Regions from separate parts of the Streptomyces sp. NPDC058145 genome, predicted to be linked through region 1. Evidence: riboswitches for the same ligand, from Rfam matches in the RefSeq annotation. Region 1 holds a riboswitch; the other holds the start of a gene.
The links. Region 1 has a riboswitch for S-adenosylmethionine ahead of ACFVVO_RS35850 (hypothetical protein). Riboswitches for the same ligand answer to the same signal wherever they lie in the genome.
Positions count from the first base shown of each region.

Region 2: another riboswitch for S-adenosylmethionine. It lies ahead of thrC (threonine synthase); the one in region 1 lies ahead of ACFVVO_RS35850 (hypothetical protein).

Region 1 covers NZ_JBHVUH010000024.1:13,246-20,572, forward strand. The annotation lists gene ACFVVO_RS35835 (hypothetical protein) at 1-1,604, opposite strand, end outside; gene ACFVVO_RS35840 (hypothetical protein) at 2,368-2,706, opposite strand; gene ACFVVO_RS35845 (DUF3293 domain-containing protein) at 2,983-3,450, opposite strand; SAM riboswitch class IV at 3,646-3,753, shown strand; gene ACFVVO_RS35850 (hypothetical protein) at 3,810-4,151, shown strand; gene ACFVVO_RS35855 (RNA-guided endonuclease InsQ/TnpB family protein) at 4,684-5,892, opposite strand; gene ACFVVO_RS35860 (hypothetical protein) at 6,309-6,689, opposite strand; gene ACFVVO_RS35865 (hypothetical protein) at 7,102-7,327, opposite strand, start outside.
Region 2 covers NZ_JBHVUH010000005.1:140,431-147,757, reverse strand. The annotation lists gene groL (chaperonin GroEL) at 1-359, opposite strand, end outside; gene ACFVVO_RS13145 (cold-shock protein) at 735-938, opposite strand; gene ACFVVO_RS13140 (MoaD/ThiS family protein) at 1,382-1,657, opposite strand; gene thrC (threonine synthase) at 1,654-2,937, opposite strand; SAM riboswitch class I at 2,955-3,096, opposite strand; gene ACFVVO_RS13130 (glucosyl-3-phosphoglycerate synthase) at 3,258-4,229, shown strand; gene ACFVVO_RS13125 (trehalose-6-phosphate synthase) at 4,337-5,755, shown strand; gene otsB (trehalose-phosphatase) at 5,774-6,607, opposite strand; gene ACFVVO_RS13115 (DUF3263 domain-containing protein) at 6,675-6,902, opposite strand; gene ACFVVO_RS13110 (extracellular solute-binding protein) at 6,939-7,327, opposite strand, start outside.

The DNA of each region.
Region 1 (7,327 bases):
CTTCCTCGGCCGCTCGAGATGCCGCCGCCCTCGAAGTCGCAGAGCACCTCGAGGAAGCCACGGTTCAGCTGGATCTCCTCGTCGTCCACGGGGATCACCACCCAGTCACCGTCGACCGTGGCGGCCAAGTGCGATGTGCCGTTGACGTCGAGGCGCAGCGGTATCAGGTCGTCGTGTCGGCGGATGAAGTCCTCGTTCGCGCACTCGTAGTCGTCCCAGTCCTCTCCGTACAGCTCCTCCCAAGTGTTCCTTGCGGGGCTGGCGGTGAAGCGGATGGCATCGGCCACAGCATGAGGGGCGGAGGTCGAGATGTCCACGGCGGCCGTGGGCGGGAAGGTAAGCAGGTCCGGGACCACGGCGAGGGCGAGGGCCACCGGATCGCTCCCGGGCTCGTAAGTGCCCAGCACGGTCACCGCCTCCTGAGCCGGCCCCTGGTCCTTCAGCAGCTGAAGGACCCCGTCACGTACGCAGAGCGCATATTCCGCCTCCTCGCCGTCTACGGGTGACACACAGACCGTCAGGAACGACTCGAGCGGCATGGTGGAGACGGCATGCCGCCAGCCCTTGCCGAACAGGGCGGGGCCGTCGTAGATGGCCACGAGCCTGTATGCGTCGTCACCCCCCAAGGTCTGCGGCGGTTGGACGGGAAGGACACTTGGCCGGGGACCGCCGTAGTGCCGGATGATCAGTTCGCGGGGGTCCGGGCCGGCACCCGCGTAGAAGGCGAGAGCATGTCCTCGTACGAGCAACTGGTCGTACCAACGCAGTTCCGCGGGGTCCCTGTCATACACGGTTGCCAGAAGGAACTGCCGTGCTCTGCGGGGGTTGAGGCGCTGTACGGGTGGCCAGGAGACATCCGCATTCGCGTTCAACGGCAGGATGACATCCTTGTCCCCGTTTCCATCGGCTCCCTGCGAGGCTCGTCCGTCCTCGTCCTCGTCCTCGTCCTCGAAGTCGTCGTCCGACTCATCAAAGTCGCCCTGCGACTGATCAAGGACGGCCTGCACCGGGCGGGGGTTGGGGAACACCGACACCAGCGACGCCGATTTGAAGCGGGCGCTGAAGAGCTTGGTGCTGGGCCGCTCGAAGCGGCCAACGGAACGTGCCAGCAGGCGGCCGTCCACCGTCCGGTAGAAGGCCACGTTGACCTCCTCCCCCAGCCATTCTTCGAGCTCGTAGGTCGAACCGAGGTCCCCGCCGGAAGTGACTTCGGCCGTTTCAAACAGGGTTTCAGCCTCGGTCCGATCGAGCGACTCCAGGCCCTCAACGGCCGCAGCCGCCGCCCTGAGCCTCTCATCCTGCTCCTCGAAGACCCGGTCGGGGATGGCGACACCGACGAGGTAGCAACCGTTTCCGGCTCGCCAGTCCGAGGTGAGTTCATAGGAGGCGTCCAGGAGCACCTCCTCGGCGGCGTCGCAGACAAGGGCGTCGATCTCTGGGTCGTCGCCCGGAACAATGGCGGGAGGCAGGTCCGGCACGTTGAGCACCTCCAGGGTGTCGGCGTTGCCGGGCTGCTCCGAGATCACCACGATCGAGTAGGTGCCAGAGCTCCCGTTGCGCTCGACACGGGCGTACGAGGAGCTGATGGTGTCTTCGAGGGGCACGGAGTTCTCTTTTTCCTTGTCGGGCGTCGTCTGACGGGGTGGACGGATGCGGACGGCGCTCCTCGTCCGCACCCGCAGATAGGGCAGGACACGCCTGCGCAGAGGATCGGCCGAGGCAGGCCTTCCACGCGGCCAGCGGCCCCCGCAGTCGGGGCAGGCGTACAGCGACGGCTCGGGGCACACCTCGTGGACGATGACGTGCAAGACCCGGCTGGTCACCGGATGGCGCCGGGACTCAGGCGAGGCCCCGGCACCCGCCGGTAGTTCGGTCTCGAGTGATGCGGCGCAGTGCGGGCATCGCGAGGGCGGGGCCACAGCAGCACTCCTCAAGTCTGTGTGATGGCTCCTCGGCCGATGCCGCGGAGGTGTGTGCTTGTCCCTAACGTCGCCAAGCGGTCGAATTTCGTTCCCCTACGGTCCGCGAGCCGCGGGCGATCAGCCAGGTTGTCGGTCGGAGGCAGACGCGAGGCCCGGTCCGGCCATAGAGTCGTTCAGGAGGCCCGTCGGGCGCCGCCCTAAGTGAAGGGGACGACGCCCGTGGCGTGCTTCGTCCGGACTCAGCGCGGCCGCTCTCGCGTCGGAGAAGGTGATCAAGGACGTGACACGCCAGATGCCGCCGAACGGCGGATAGACGGCGCCCTCCAGCGCGGCCTCCGCCGGGCCATCGAACAACTGATCCGACATGCGCCACAACGGGCCCCCTGCGGCAGGAGCTGAGGGAGATGGGCGGCCACCTCTGCTCCCCGCCCGCGGGGGATGGTCCCTACTTGTGCTCCAGATCCAGGGGGTTGTCGTCGGCGTCGATGTACTGCTCCGTGTCGGTGTAGCCCATGTTGAGGCTGTTGCGGCGCCGCCTGCCGATGGAGAGCACGCGCAGTTCCAGGCGCTTCGTCCAGCCCGCCACGTCGGCCGGGGAGACTGGCCCGACCTCGCACTGGCCCAGCCAGAGCACGGGGTCGAAGCGGTCCGAGGTGCCGGTGAGGGCAGCGGCGAGGTTGAAGGCGATGTTTCGGCGGGCGTGGAAGTCCTGGTCGTCGGATTCAGCGATGGCCGCGGAGATGGTTTCGTAGTCGGCGCGGCTCATCTGTCGGTTCGTGGCCATGGGGTTCCTTCTGGCTCGAGGTGGTTGCTGTTCGGGGGTACGGCACGGGTCGCCGGGCTCGGATGTCGAGTCGGACGGCCCGCACGCAGGGGGGCGTATGAATCACGCAGCGATGGACGTGCGCTGTCCTCCGATGGCGCGGCCGCTGCTCAGACGGGCGGACTGACCGGCGCTGTCTCTGGCCCGGCAGGCGGAGGTGCTGTAGGAGGACGTGCGGGAGCCTTTCCAGGCGCCCTTCGCTTGCTCCCCGCACCCGCGGGGATGGTCCCAATAGCGTCACGCACGAGGACGGCGCCTATGTCCGTTGCGCCGCCGTCGCAGGACAGCAAAGACCAGGCGCCGGGGGGGCCAGGCGAAGACCGCGTCCTGGCCCACGCACCGCCCCGGTTCACGCGCCGCCGAGTCGCTCCGGCCGGCGATGGCGACGCTCTGCTCGATGTGGGTGCCGTGCCCATCGCCTCCCGCAGCGGGCGCCAGCCCTTGCCGGTCGAGCTCGTCGAGGAGCCGGGCCTGGGTGCGGGCGTTGTCTTCGGCGAGGGTGGGACGGCCGTGGAGGTCGCACGCCGTGACGACGTGGAGGGCGGCGGTGCCGACAGGTCCCAGGAGTTCAGGGAAAGGGCCCTCGGCCATGCCCTGCGGACGCGGTTCGACCCGTACCGTTCGGTCCGGCATTCGGATATCGACGACCGTCCGCCGGTAGAGCTCCTCGTTCGGGGGTGTGGTCGCAGCGTCAATGACCTGCATGAGGGCCTCCTGTGGACGAAGGACCCCCTTACCCACCGGCAGGGAGATCGGTGCTCGCTCCCACAGCACCGTGGGAGTCGGTCCTCGGCGCGATGGGCGTCGTGACCGAGCGGAATGTTGCCACACCACCGGTCAAGGGGTAAAGCGTTGTGGATCACCTTGTGCAAGATCCAGACGGATGTTACCTTCGCGCCCGGTCACGAGTTCCAGCGTCAAGCCCCGGCTGCTGGACGACATCCCGTTTGCCGCGGATGCCCCGGGTGACGACCGGCCAGCGCGCGGTGCGTTGGGAAACCGCAGATCACCGGGGTGCGGGTGTGCACTACCGGGGTCCATCGACTCCGGAGGGTTGACCGCCCGTGCCCGTTTCCGACGCGATCCCCGAATTGCCGACGGGGCGACAGGCCCAGAAGCCTGAGCCGACGCCCGGACCCGCCATGTCCGCAGTCGCAGAGCCGGACCGCGCGGGCCTGGTGACCATCGGCCTTGACGCTGCCCGGACGCTGTTCTGCACGGCTGAGGCGAGCGGCTCCGGCCGGCCTGGAACTGACGAGATCTTCGACGAGTGGCTCGACAGCGGATTCGACGTCGCCTCCTACCGCAGCGAGGACCGACCCCTTCAGGCACGTGCTGTCAGCCAGGGGGATCGTGTTCCCGGATCGCTGATCAACTGCCGTATTGGAACCTCTCGGCCGCCTTGAGTCGTAACACCTCGAGAAACTACTGGCGTTCGGCGGTCAGCCCGCCCCCTTGTGGATACCGCATGCCCCGGCCATACCGCACGCCCGACGAGCCGTCAGCCTCTGCGACACCACGAGTTCAACCTCAGTAGCGGTAGTTCCCCCTGCGGGCCGCACGTCTCGGCACCGTCGTTCTGTGAGGCCTTGGTAGGCGGGAAATTCGGCTGGCGGACTCTGACTGAGGTGGCTCGCCGATCAGCGTCGAGCGATCGCGACCTGTTGTGTCCCTGCACAGTTCACTGGCCCAGTTCACTGGTGCTCGGCCACTAGACCACGACGTGCTGCGGACCTAGTCTCTGACCCGCCCGCATACGGAAACCCTCCTTCCGTTCGCCGATGAGGGCTGACACCTGCCTGCCCGCGCCTAGTCGCCCTTGCATCTCTCGTTGCCCAGGAACAGCCCGCCCCCTGTCCCGCCCGAGTGCGCCGGCGAACAGGGCAGCAGAGCGGACGACCGGATCAGAAAGGAAGGCCCGTTGACTTCCTCCCCCGCCTAAAGGCGGGGGATTCCAGCGGTCGCCCGCTGGGGTTCCTGCTTCATCGACGACCGCCCCGTCCGGGAGGACTCCCGTTGAGGTCTTACACCGTCTCCACAGGCAGACGCCGCCAGCCCGGCGGCCAGGATGTTGCGTGCCGCGTTCACGTCGCGGTCATGCACGGCGCCGCAGTCGCACGTCCACTCGCGGACGTTCAGCGGCAGCTTCTCGCGGACCGTGCCGCAGTTCCCGCACAGCTTCGAGCTGGGGAAGAAGCGGTCGATCGCGACGAGTTCGCGCCCGTACCAGGCGCACTTGTACTCCAGCATGGAGCGAAGTCCCGTCCACGACGCGTCGGAGATGGCTCGCGCGAGCGAGTGGTTCTTCAGCAGGTTGCGGACGGTGAGGTCCTCGATCACGACCGTTTGGTTCTCACGGACGAGCCGAGTCGACAGCTTGTGCAGGAAGTCGCGGCGCCGGTCGGCGATCCGCGCGTGGATGCGAGCGACCTTAACCCGGGCCTTCTCGCGGTTGGCCGAGCCCTTCGCCTTCCGCGACAGCTCGCGCTGGGCGCGGGCGAAGCGGGCGCGGTCGCGGCGTTCGTGCTTCGGGTTGGTGATCTTCTCGCCGGTGGACAGCGTCACCAGGGACGTGATCCCGGCGTCGATGCCGACGGCCTGCGTGGTTGCGGGCGCGGGCATGATGGTGTCCTCGCACAGCAGGGACACGAACCAACGCCCGGCCGCGTCGCGGGACACGGTCACGGTCGTCGGCTCCACGCCTTCGGGCAGAGGACGCGACCAGCGGATGTCCAGTGGCTGGGCCATCTTCGCCAGCGTCAGCTTCCCGTCACGCCACTTGAACGCGCTGCGGGTGTACTCGGCCGACGCTCGGGACTTCTTCCGGCTCTTGTAGCGCGGATACTTCGCTCGCTTGGTAAAGAAGTTCCCGAACGCCGTCTGAAGATGGCGCAGCGCCTGCTGAAGAGGGACGCAGGACACCTCCGCCAGGAAGGCCAGTTCCTCGGTCTTCTTCCACTCCGTCAGCGCCGCCGACGACTGCACGTAGGAGACGCGGCGCTGCTCCCCGTACCACGCGCGAGTGCGCTCCCCCAACGCCTTATTGTACACGAGGCGGACGCAGCCGAACGTGCGGGACAGCTCAGCTGCCTGCTCGTCCGTGGGGTAGAAGCGGTACTTGAACGCCCGCTTGACCTGCTGCGTCATAGCTCACACCCTATCAGTTCCCGTGTGAGCGGCGGTTCGGCCGGTGGCCATAGACGGCGAATCGCCCTGGCGGCGATTCGCCTTTCCCTGCCCCGCTACGCGAGAGCTTCGTTTCCTCCCCGGCCTGAAGGCCGGGGTATCCACGAAGGAGACCCGATGACCATTCGCTTCGCCATCTGGGACCACGTCACCGAAGTCGTCGGCGCGGCCGCAACGGCCTGAACGCGGACCAGAACCGCAAGCCCCCACGCCCCAACACACCGTCAGACGCCCCCAAGTCCAACAACGTGACAACGCCCTGCAGGCGCATGGGCAGTCCGACAACGGGACGGGCCGTCAGGCGGGCAAGCCACCACGCGCGGAGCAGCAGGCAGCCGTTGACCGAACGGCTGCCTGCTGCAGACGCGTTGGGACCGTTAGCCGGCCCAGACGCCGGAGTTATACGCGTCCGAGGCGAAGTAGAACTGGAACGGGGTGCCGTCCTTGACACCGGTGGCTACCACAGTCCACTGACCCGCCGGCGCGTACTTGTAGGAGTTGCACGTACTGCCCCCTGACGTCGGGTAGAAGCACACCTCCACATAGGCGGACTGGTTGGTCTTGATGTTGATGTCGGCGCAGTTGCTCGTCGTGGTGAGTCGGCCTGTGGTGGGGTACCACCTGGCACCTGTCGGTTTCGTGTACGACTTCGCGCTGCCGTAGCAGGACGTGACTGCGGCCTGGGCGGTCGGCGCGACTATCAGGGTGCTGCCGATGAACGCAGCGGAGAGCAGGCCTACGGTCAAGTGCTTGCGCAACTTCACGTCTCCCTTTCTGACATGCGGAAAGGAGCCAGTTTGCCCGTTGGTTTCCGTATCACCATGGGTGGCTCCATCGGCCACTGAACTGTGAGCCATCAGCCTGCGCTCATCGGGCGCACCACCGCGACGTCTTGTGCCACGATTCGATGAGGTTCGAAGGGTTGTGGTCGCGGGACCGCGCGTCCGGACAGCGGGAGGGGCGTGATCGAGCTCACCGTGAACGCCGTCGGGCTCGCCCGTTCCCGCTTCGCCGTCTCGCCGCTGCATGAAATCGTCGCGACGCTGCTGCCCTGGGGCCTGCAACCGGTCCCTGAGCCTTTTCCAACCTGGTGCGCTGGCACGGCAGTTGCTCCTAGCGGAGTGACGAGGCCACTGGCGAATGGGTTTTCGGCCAACACTCGTCTGGGTATTACCGGCCCGCGTCGCCGAGCGGTTGTCCGGCAGAGGGGTCCATAAGGTCGGTGCGTCGAGCCCGCCACCACGGCACAAGCTGGACGACGCCGAACGCCACCTCGGCAACGAAGAACAGCCACAGCCAGCGCGGGGCACCGTGTGCCAGCGCATACGCCTGCCACGCGGCGAAAAGCGTGCGCGCGATGCCGTCGAACAGTCCGTGCACTGGCAGCGGGTTGATG
Region 2 (7,327 bases), on a different contig from region 1:
TCGATACCGCGCTTCAGGGCCATCGGGTTGGCACCGGCGGCGACGTTGCGCAGGCCTTCCTTGACCAGGGCCTGGGCGAGCACGGTCGCGGTGGTCGTACCGTCACCGGCGACGTCGTCCGTCTTCTTGGCGACTTCCTTGACCAGCTCGGCGCCGATCTTCTCGTACGGGTCCTCGAGCTCGATCTCCTTGGCGATGGAGACGCCATCGTTGGTGATCGTGGGGGCGCCCCACTTCTTCTCGAGGACGACGTTGCGGCCCTTGGGGCCGAGCGTCACCTTGACGGCGTCCGCGAGCTGGTTCATGCCGCGCTCGAGGCCGCGCCGCGCCTCCTCGTCGAACGCGATGATCTTGGCCATGTGAAGTGGTCCCTCCAGGACTGGGGGTGATTCCTTCGGACCGCGCCCGCGCCCGCGACGGACGGCTCGCCGGCCGCGTGGTTCCTTGCCCCACTTGGCCTGCGGGCCTCACCGACCCGGTCCTCACTGTCACTCTCACCTTCAGAGTGCTAACGCAATGATTAGCACTCGGCATGCCCGAGTGCAAGGCTGCGCCCGCGTAGCGGGCTCGTTGCGGGGTGGTGGCCGGGTGACGGGTGGGCAGCGCGCCGTCCAGCACCTGGCGAGCGCCTCCCGGGGTACGGGCGCCCCCGTCAGCCACCCGCGAACAGGGGGCCGGGCGCGGCGAAGGGCCCGCACCCTGTGCGAGGTGCGGGCCCTTCGTACAAAAAACGTTCAGGCGCTGAGGCGAACCATGTCGGCCTGCGGGCCCTTCTGGCCCTGCGAGATCTCGAACTCCACCCGCTGGCCCTCTTCCAGGGTGCGGTAGCCGTCCATCTGAATGGCGCTGTAGTGGACGAATACGTCCGCACCACCGTCGACCGCGATGAAGCCGTACCCCTTCTCCGCGTTGAACCACTTGACGGTGCCCTGAGCCATGCCTAACTCCCCTATTACTGGCCCTTGCACAGATCCGCACTTCGCGGACCCGGGTCAGACCTCACCCCCCATTGGCCGGGGGCGTGCGCCGGAACGCGTCGACCGCCGCTGAATGTATCTGCCCAACTGCCGTCTGCAACAGGTCAATCGGACGAGAAATATGGACGCGAACGGTCCGGAATGTAGCGTGAATTCGCCTGAATTCAGGGCAAGTCGGGCCCCATAAAATGCGCAAAAGCCGCGGAAAGTACCCGCACTTTGGCTATTTCTTGTCGGGTGCACCGCGGTGAATCCAAGGCTCCTGACCCACGGTCCGGGAGCGTGTTCCCCAACTCTACCGCGCTCAATCACACAGAATGGCCCCCTCCGTTTCTCTCGCGGGGGAGGCCATTCAATGAACAATCGGTAACCGACGTTACCGAAGGTAATGATCGGTCATTCTGTCAGCCGCCGGCGACGGCCGGAATGATGGAGACACCGGCGCCGTCCGGAGTCGCGGTCTCCAGGCCCTGCTCGAAACGGACATCGTCGTCGTTGACGTACACGTTGACGAAGCGGCGCAGCTTGCCCTGGTCGTCCAGCACCCGCGCGGCGATCCCGGTGTGGTTCTTCTCCAGGCTCTCGATGACCTCGGCGAGGTTCGCGCCGTCGGCGGCGACCTCGGCCTGCCCGCCGGTGTAGGTGCGCAGGATGGTGGGGATGCGAACGGTCACGCTCATGCGAGGCCAGCCTCTCGGAAGGAGCCCAGGTTCGGGCGGATGGTGGCGGTGAGGCCGGTGCCGGCCACCGCGTCGAGGGTCTTGAGGCCGTCGCCGGTGTTGAGGACGACCGTGGTCTTCGCCGGGTCCAGCACGCCCTCCTTGAGCAGCTTGCGGGTGACGCCGACGGTCACCCCGCCCGCCGTCTCCGCGAAGATGCCCTCGGTCCGGGCCAGCAGCTTGATCGCGTCCACGACCTCCTCGTCCGTCACGTCCTCCACCGCTCCGCCGGTGCGGCGCGCGATGTCCAGGACGTACGGCCCGTCGGCCGGGTTGCCGATGGCGAGGGACTTGGCGATGGTGTTCGGCTTCTGCGGCCGTACGACGTCGTGGCCCGCCTTGTACGCGGTCGACACCGGCGAGCAGCCCTCGGCCTGGGCGCCGAAGATCTTGTACGGCCTGTCCTCGACCAGGCCGAGCCTGATCAGCTCCTGCAGGCCCTTGTCGATCTTCGTGAGCTGGGAGCCGGAGGCGATCGGGACCACGATCTGGTCCGGCAGCCGCCAGCCGAGCTGCTCGCAGATCTCGTACGCCAGCGTCTTGGAGCCCTCGGCGTAGTACGGCCGCAGGTTGACGTTGACGAAGCCCCAGCCCTCGCCGGCCGGGTCGCCGATCAGCTCGGAGCAGAAACGGTTCACGTCGTCGTAGTTGCCCTCGATGCCGACGAGTTCGCCGCCGTAGACCGCGGCCATGACGACCTTGCCCTGCTCCAGGTCGTGCGGGATGAACACGCAGGAGCGGAGGCCGGCCCGGGCGGCGGCGGCGCCGACGGCACCGGCGAGGTTGCCGGTGGAGGAGCAGGACAGGGTGGTGAAGCCGAAGGCGCGCGCGGCCTCCAGGGCCTGGGCGACGACGCGGTCCTTGAAGGAGTGCGTCGGGTTGCCTGAGTCGTCCTTCACGTACAGCCCGCCGGTGACGCCCAGCTCGTGGGCCAGGTTGTCGGCCTTGACGAGCTTGGTCCAGCCGGGGTTGAGGTTCGGCTTCTCGGCCACGTCGGCGGGGACGGGCAGCAGGGGCGCGTAGCGCCAGATGTTCGCGGGGCCCGCCTCGATGCGCCGGCGCAGCTCTTCGGTGTCGTAGGCGGAGAAGTCGTAGGCGATCTCCAGCGGGCCGAAACACTCCTCGCACGCGAAGACCGGTCCGAGGGGTACCCGGTGGCCACACTCGCGACAGCTCAGGGCAGCGGCGGGGCCGAGATCGACGGCGGGATTACTGGTGCTTGCAACTGTCTGCACAGCCATGGAGGCGAGGCCCTTTCTCCTCATCTTCCTCACGACGCATCTCGCCGTGAGACGGATTTGGCACCTTCCCTGGCCGGGAGCCTCGCGCGAAACGAGTGCGGCTCAGGGGGGTTGCCGGGGCTTCATCGGGCCGTGTCCCTCTGCCCCTCTGGATGAGCGGTATGCAGTTGTGAACGCCGGGCGACCCCCGACATGCGATGGTCATCGGCGTTGTTCAAGACTGTAACCGAAGGCCGGGACAGTTGAGATAGTCGTCCGAACCGCGAGATGCATCACCCCCACGCACCAAATGTGATCACGACAGTGAGGAGCCGCAGACCGTGCTGGAAGAAGTCGAGCGCTGGCTGGCCACCCGCTCCTGGTCCGTGGCCGACCGCCCGCTGCACGGAGTCCTGGCCGCCAAGCAGCGCACCGGGCAGTCCGTCTCCGTCGTCCTGCCCGCGCTCAACGAGGAGGAGACGGTCGGCGAGATCGTCACCGTCATCCGTCACGACCTCATGCGGCAGGCTCCGCTGGTCGACGAGATCGTCGTCGTCGACTCCGGCTCCACCGACCGCACCGCGGAGGTCGCCGCCGCGGCCGGTGCCCGGGTGGTGCACCGCGACAGCGTCCTGCCGCGCATACCGGCGGTCCCCGGCAAGGGCGAGGTGCTGTGGCGCTCGCTGCTGGTGACGAGCGGGGACATCGTCTGCTTCATCGACGCCGACCTGAGGGAGTTCTCCTCCGACTTCGTCCTCGGCATCGTCGGCCCGCTGCTCACCGACCCGGACGTCGACCTGGTCAAGGCGATGTACGACCGCCCGCTCACCGTGCCCGACGGGCGCGCCTCCGGCACGACCGCCGCCGGACAGGGCGGCCGGGTCACCGAGTTGATGGCCCGCCCGCTGCTGAACATGCACTGGCCGCAGCTCGCCGGCTTCGTGCAGCCGCTGGGCGGGGAGTACGCGGCCCGCCGCTCGCTGCTGGAGCAGCTTCCGTTCCCGGTGGGCTACGGCGTGGAGCTGGGGATGCTGGTGGACGCGCTGCACCTGGTGGGCCTGGACGCGCTGGCCCAGGTGGACGTGGGGGTGCGCAGGCACCGGCACCAGGACGGGCAGGCGCTGGGCCGGATGGCGGCGGCGATCTACCGCACCGCCCAGCTCCGGCTGGCCCGCGGCCACCTCGTACGGCCCTCGCTCACCCAGTTCGAGCGGGGCGAGGACGGGTTCGAGCCGCGCACCTACTCGGTGGACACCGAGGAGCGGCCGCCGATGGTGGAGATCGCGGAGTACGCGCACCGCAAGGTGGCCTGAGCGGCCCGGTGAGCTGTGCGGTGAACGAGGAAGAACGGCCGTATACAGCCCTCTTCCGGGGCGGAGCGCACGTTTGAGCGTTTCCGGGCCGGGCTAGGTTGAGAATCATGGCTTCCACGCAGGGTGCTGAGGTGCTGGTCGCGTCCAACCGCGGCCCGGTTTCGTACGCGGTGCTCGAGGACGGCTCGCTGAGCGCCAAACGGGGCGGGGGCGGGCTGGTCTCGGGGTTGTCGGCCATCGGGCCGGACACCGACGCCGTGTGGGTCTGCGCCGCGCTCGGCGACGGCGACCGGGAGGCGGTACGGCGGGCGGGCGGCGGTCTGCTGCCGGCCGAGGACACCGGCGGGCAACGGGTGCGGATGCTCGACATCGACGCGACCGTGTTCGCCGACGCCTACAACGGCATCGCCAACTCGGTGCTCTGGTTCGTCCACCACATGCTGTACCAGACCCCGCTGGAGCCGATCCTCGACGCGGAGTTCCGTCGCCAGTGGGCCTCGTACCAGGCGTACAACCGGGCGTTCGCCGAGGCGCTGGCGCAGGAGGCGGCCGAGGGAGCCGCGGTGCTCATCCAGGACTACCACCTGGCCCTCGCCCCGCGGATGCTCCGGCAGCTCCGTCCCGACCTGCGCATCGGCCACTTCTCGCACACTCCGTGGGCCCCGCCGGACTACTTCCGGCTGCTGCCCGACGACATCGCCGCCGAGCTGCTGACCGGCATCCTCGGCGCGGACCGGGCGGCGTTCCTGACCAAGCGCTGGGCGGACGCGTTCACGGACTGCTGCCACGCGGTGCTCGGCCCCGGCATCCCGTCCGGGACCAGGATCGGGGTGCACGGGCTCGGCGCGGACGCGGACTTCCTGCGCGAGCGGGCGCACCGGCCGGACGTGGACGAGCGGATGGCGGCCCTGCGCGCGGAGATCGGCGAGGGGCGCCGGACCGTCGTCCGGGTGGACCGCACCGAGCTGTCCAAGAACATCGTGCGCGGACTGCTGGCGTACCGGCAGTTGCTGGAGGACCACCCCGAGTGGCGCGAGCGGGTGGTGCACATCGCGTTCGCCTACCCCTCGCGGCAGGACCTCGCGGTCTACCGCGACTACACGGCCGAGGTGCGGCGGGTCGCGGACGAGATCAACTCCCATTACGGGACGCCCGGCTGGACGCCGGTGGTGCTGCACGTCAAGGACGACTTCGCCCGCTCCCTGGCCGCCTACCGGCTCGCGGACGTGGCCCTGGTCAACCCGATCCGGGACGGCATGAACCTGGTCGCCAAGGAGGTGCCGGTCGTCTCCGACGAGGGGTGCGCGCTGGTGCTGTCGCGGGAGGCCGGGGCGTACGAGGAGCTGGGTGAGGACGCGATCGTCGTCAATCCGTACGACGTGGTGGGGACGGCGGACGCGTTGCACGCCGCGCTGAGCCTGCCCCAGGGCGAGCGGGCGGAGCGGTCCAAGCGGCTGGCCGCCGCCGCCACCGCGTTGCCGCCGGCGCAGTGGTTCCTGGACCAGCTGGGCGCGCTGACCGGCTGAGGGGCCGGCGGCGCCGCGTCAGCCGAGGCGCGCCGCCAGCGCGCGCAGGAGCGCGACGACGCCCTCCGGGCCGTCGACCACCAGGTCCGCCCGTTCGGCCAGTTCCGTGACCTCGGTGCTGCCGCTGCAGACCAGCAGGCCGGGGATGCCCTCGGAGCGGAGTTCCTCGACGGCCGCGAAGGCGGGCAGGTCGCCCAGGTCGTCACCCGCGTAGAGGACGGACCCGGCGGCGGTGCGGCGGACGTGGTCGAGGAGGGCGACGCCCTTGTCCATGCCGGGCGGGCGCAGTTCCAGGACCAGCCGGCCGGGTTCGACGATCAGGCCGTGCCGGGCGGCGAGTTCGGTGAGGGGCCCGCGCAGGGCCTCGAAGGCGGCCTGGGGGTCGTCGGCGCGGCGGGTGTGCACGGCGACGGCCCGGCCCTTGTCCTCGGTCCAGGTGCCGTGCCCGGCGCCGACGCGCTCCAGCAGCCCGGGCAGTTCGGCGCGGACCGCGGCCACACCGGGGTGCGGCGGGGGCGCGGTGACCTCGCCGGTCGCGGCGTCCCAGCGCTCGGCGCCGTAGTGGCCGAGGACGGTGAGGTGCGCAAGCCCGGGCACGTCCGCGAAGCCGCCGTACCGCACCGCGACCTCGGCGGGCCGCCCGGTGACCACGGCGACGGAGGCCACCTCGGGGGCGAGCGCGGCGAGCGCGGGAACGGCGTCGGGGTGGGCGCGGGCCTGCTCGGGGTCGGGGACGATCGGGGCGAGGGTGCCGTCGAAATCGAGGCCGATCACCGCCGCGCGGGGCTTGGCCAGCAGCACGTGCAGTCCGTCGCGGCCGGCCTGGGTCGCCGGGGTCGGCAGGAGGTCCATACAGGGACAGTATCCGGCGCGGGCCCGGGTCACTCCTGGAGCGTTTCCCCCGGTCCGCGTCGCGCCTTCAGCGCTCCGCGCGGCGGGCCTCCCGTACCCGGCGCAGGCGGTTGACCGTGACCGGGTCCAGGGCGAGCGCCCGCGCGTCGTCCAGGAGGGCGTTGAGGAGCTGGTAGTAGCGCACCGGGGCGAGGCCCAGCTCCTCGCGGATGGCCCGTTCCTTCGCGCCGGGGCCGGCGAAGCCCCGGCGTTCCAGCGCGAGGACGGCCTGTTCGCGGCTGCCCAGTTCCTCCATGGGGGCAACCCTAGAGCCTGTCACCGACAGCCGGTCTCAGTTCACGTCGGCGCTGTCCGCCGCCGACGCCGTCGACTGCAGCCGGGACAGCACGTCGGCGGGGCTGCCGCCGGGGGTGACCGCCTGGCCGATGTTCTTCTTCACGGCCGCGCTGACCGAGGCCCACGAGGTCTTGCCGACCGGGTAGAGCTGGGAGAGCGGAAGTTCGTCGAGGAAGGGGCGCAGGACCTTGTCGCCGGCCGCGTCCGAGTCGGACATGGCGCTGGACGCGGAGTCGGTGACCGGCAGCAGCCCGTACTCGCGGGAGAAGGAGAGGACGTTCTTCTTCTCGTAGACGAAGTCGAGGAAGTCGCCGATCTCGGGGGCGTGCCCGTTCTGCTTGAAGCCCATCATCCAGTCGGCGACGCCCATGGAGGCCTTGGCCC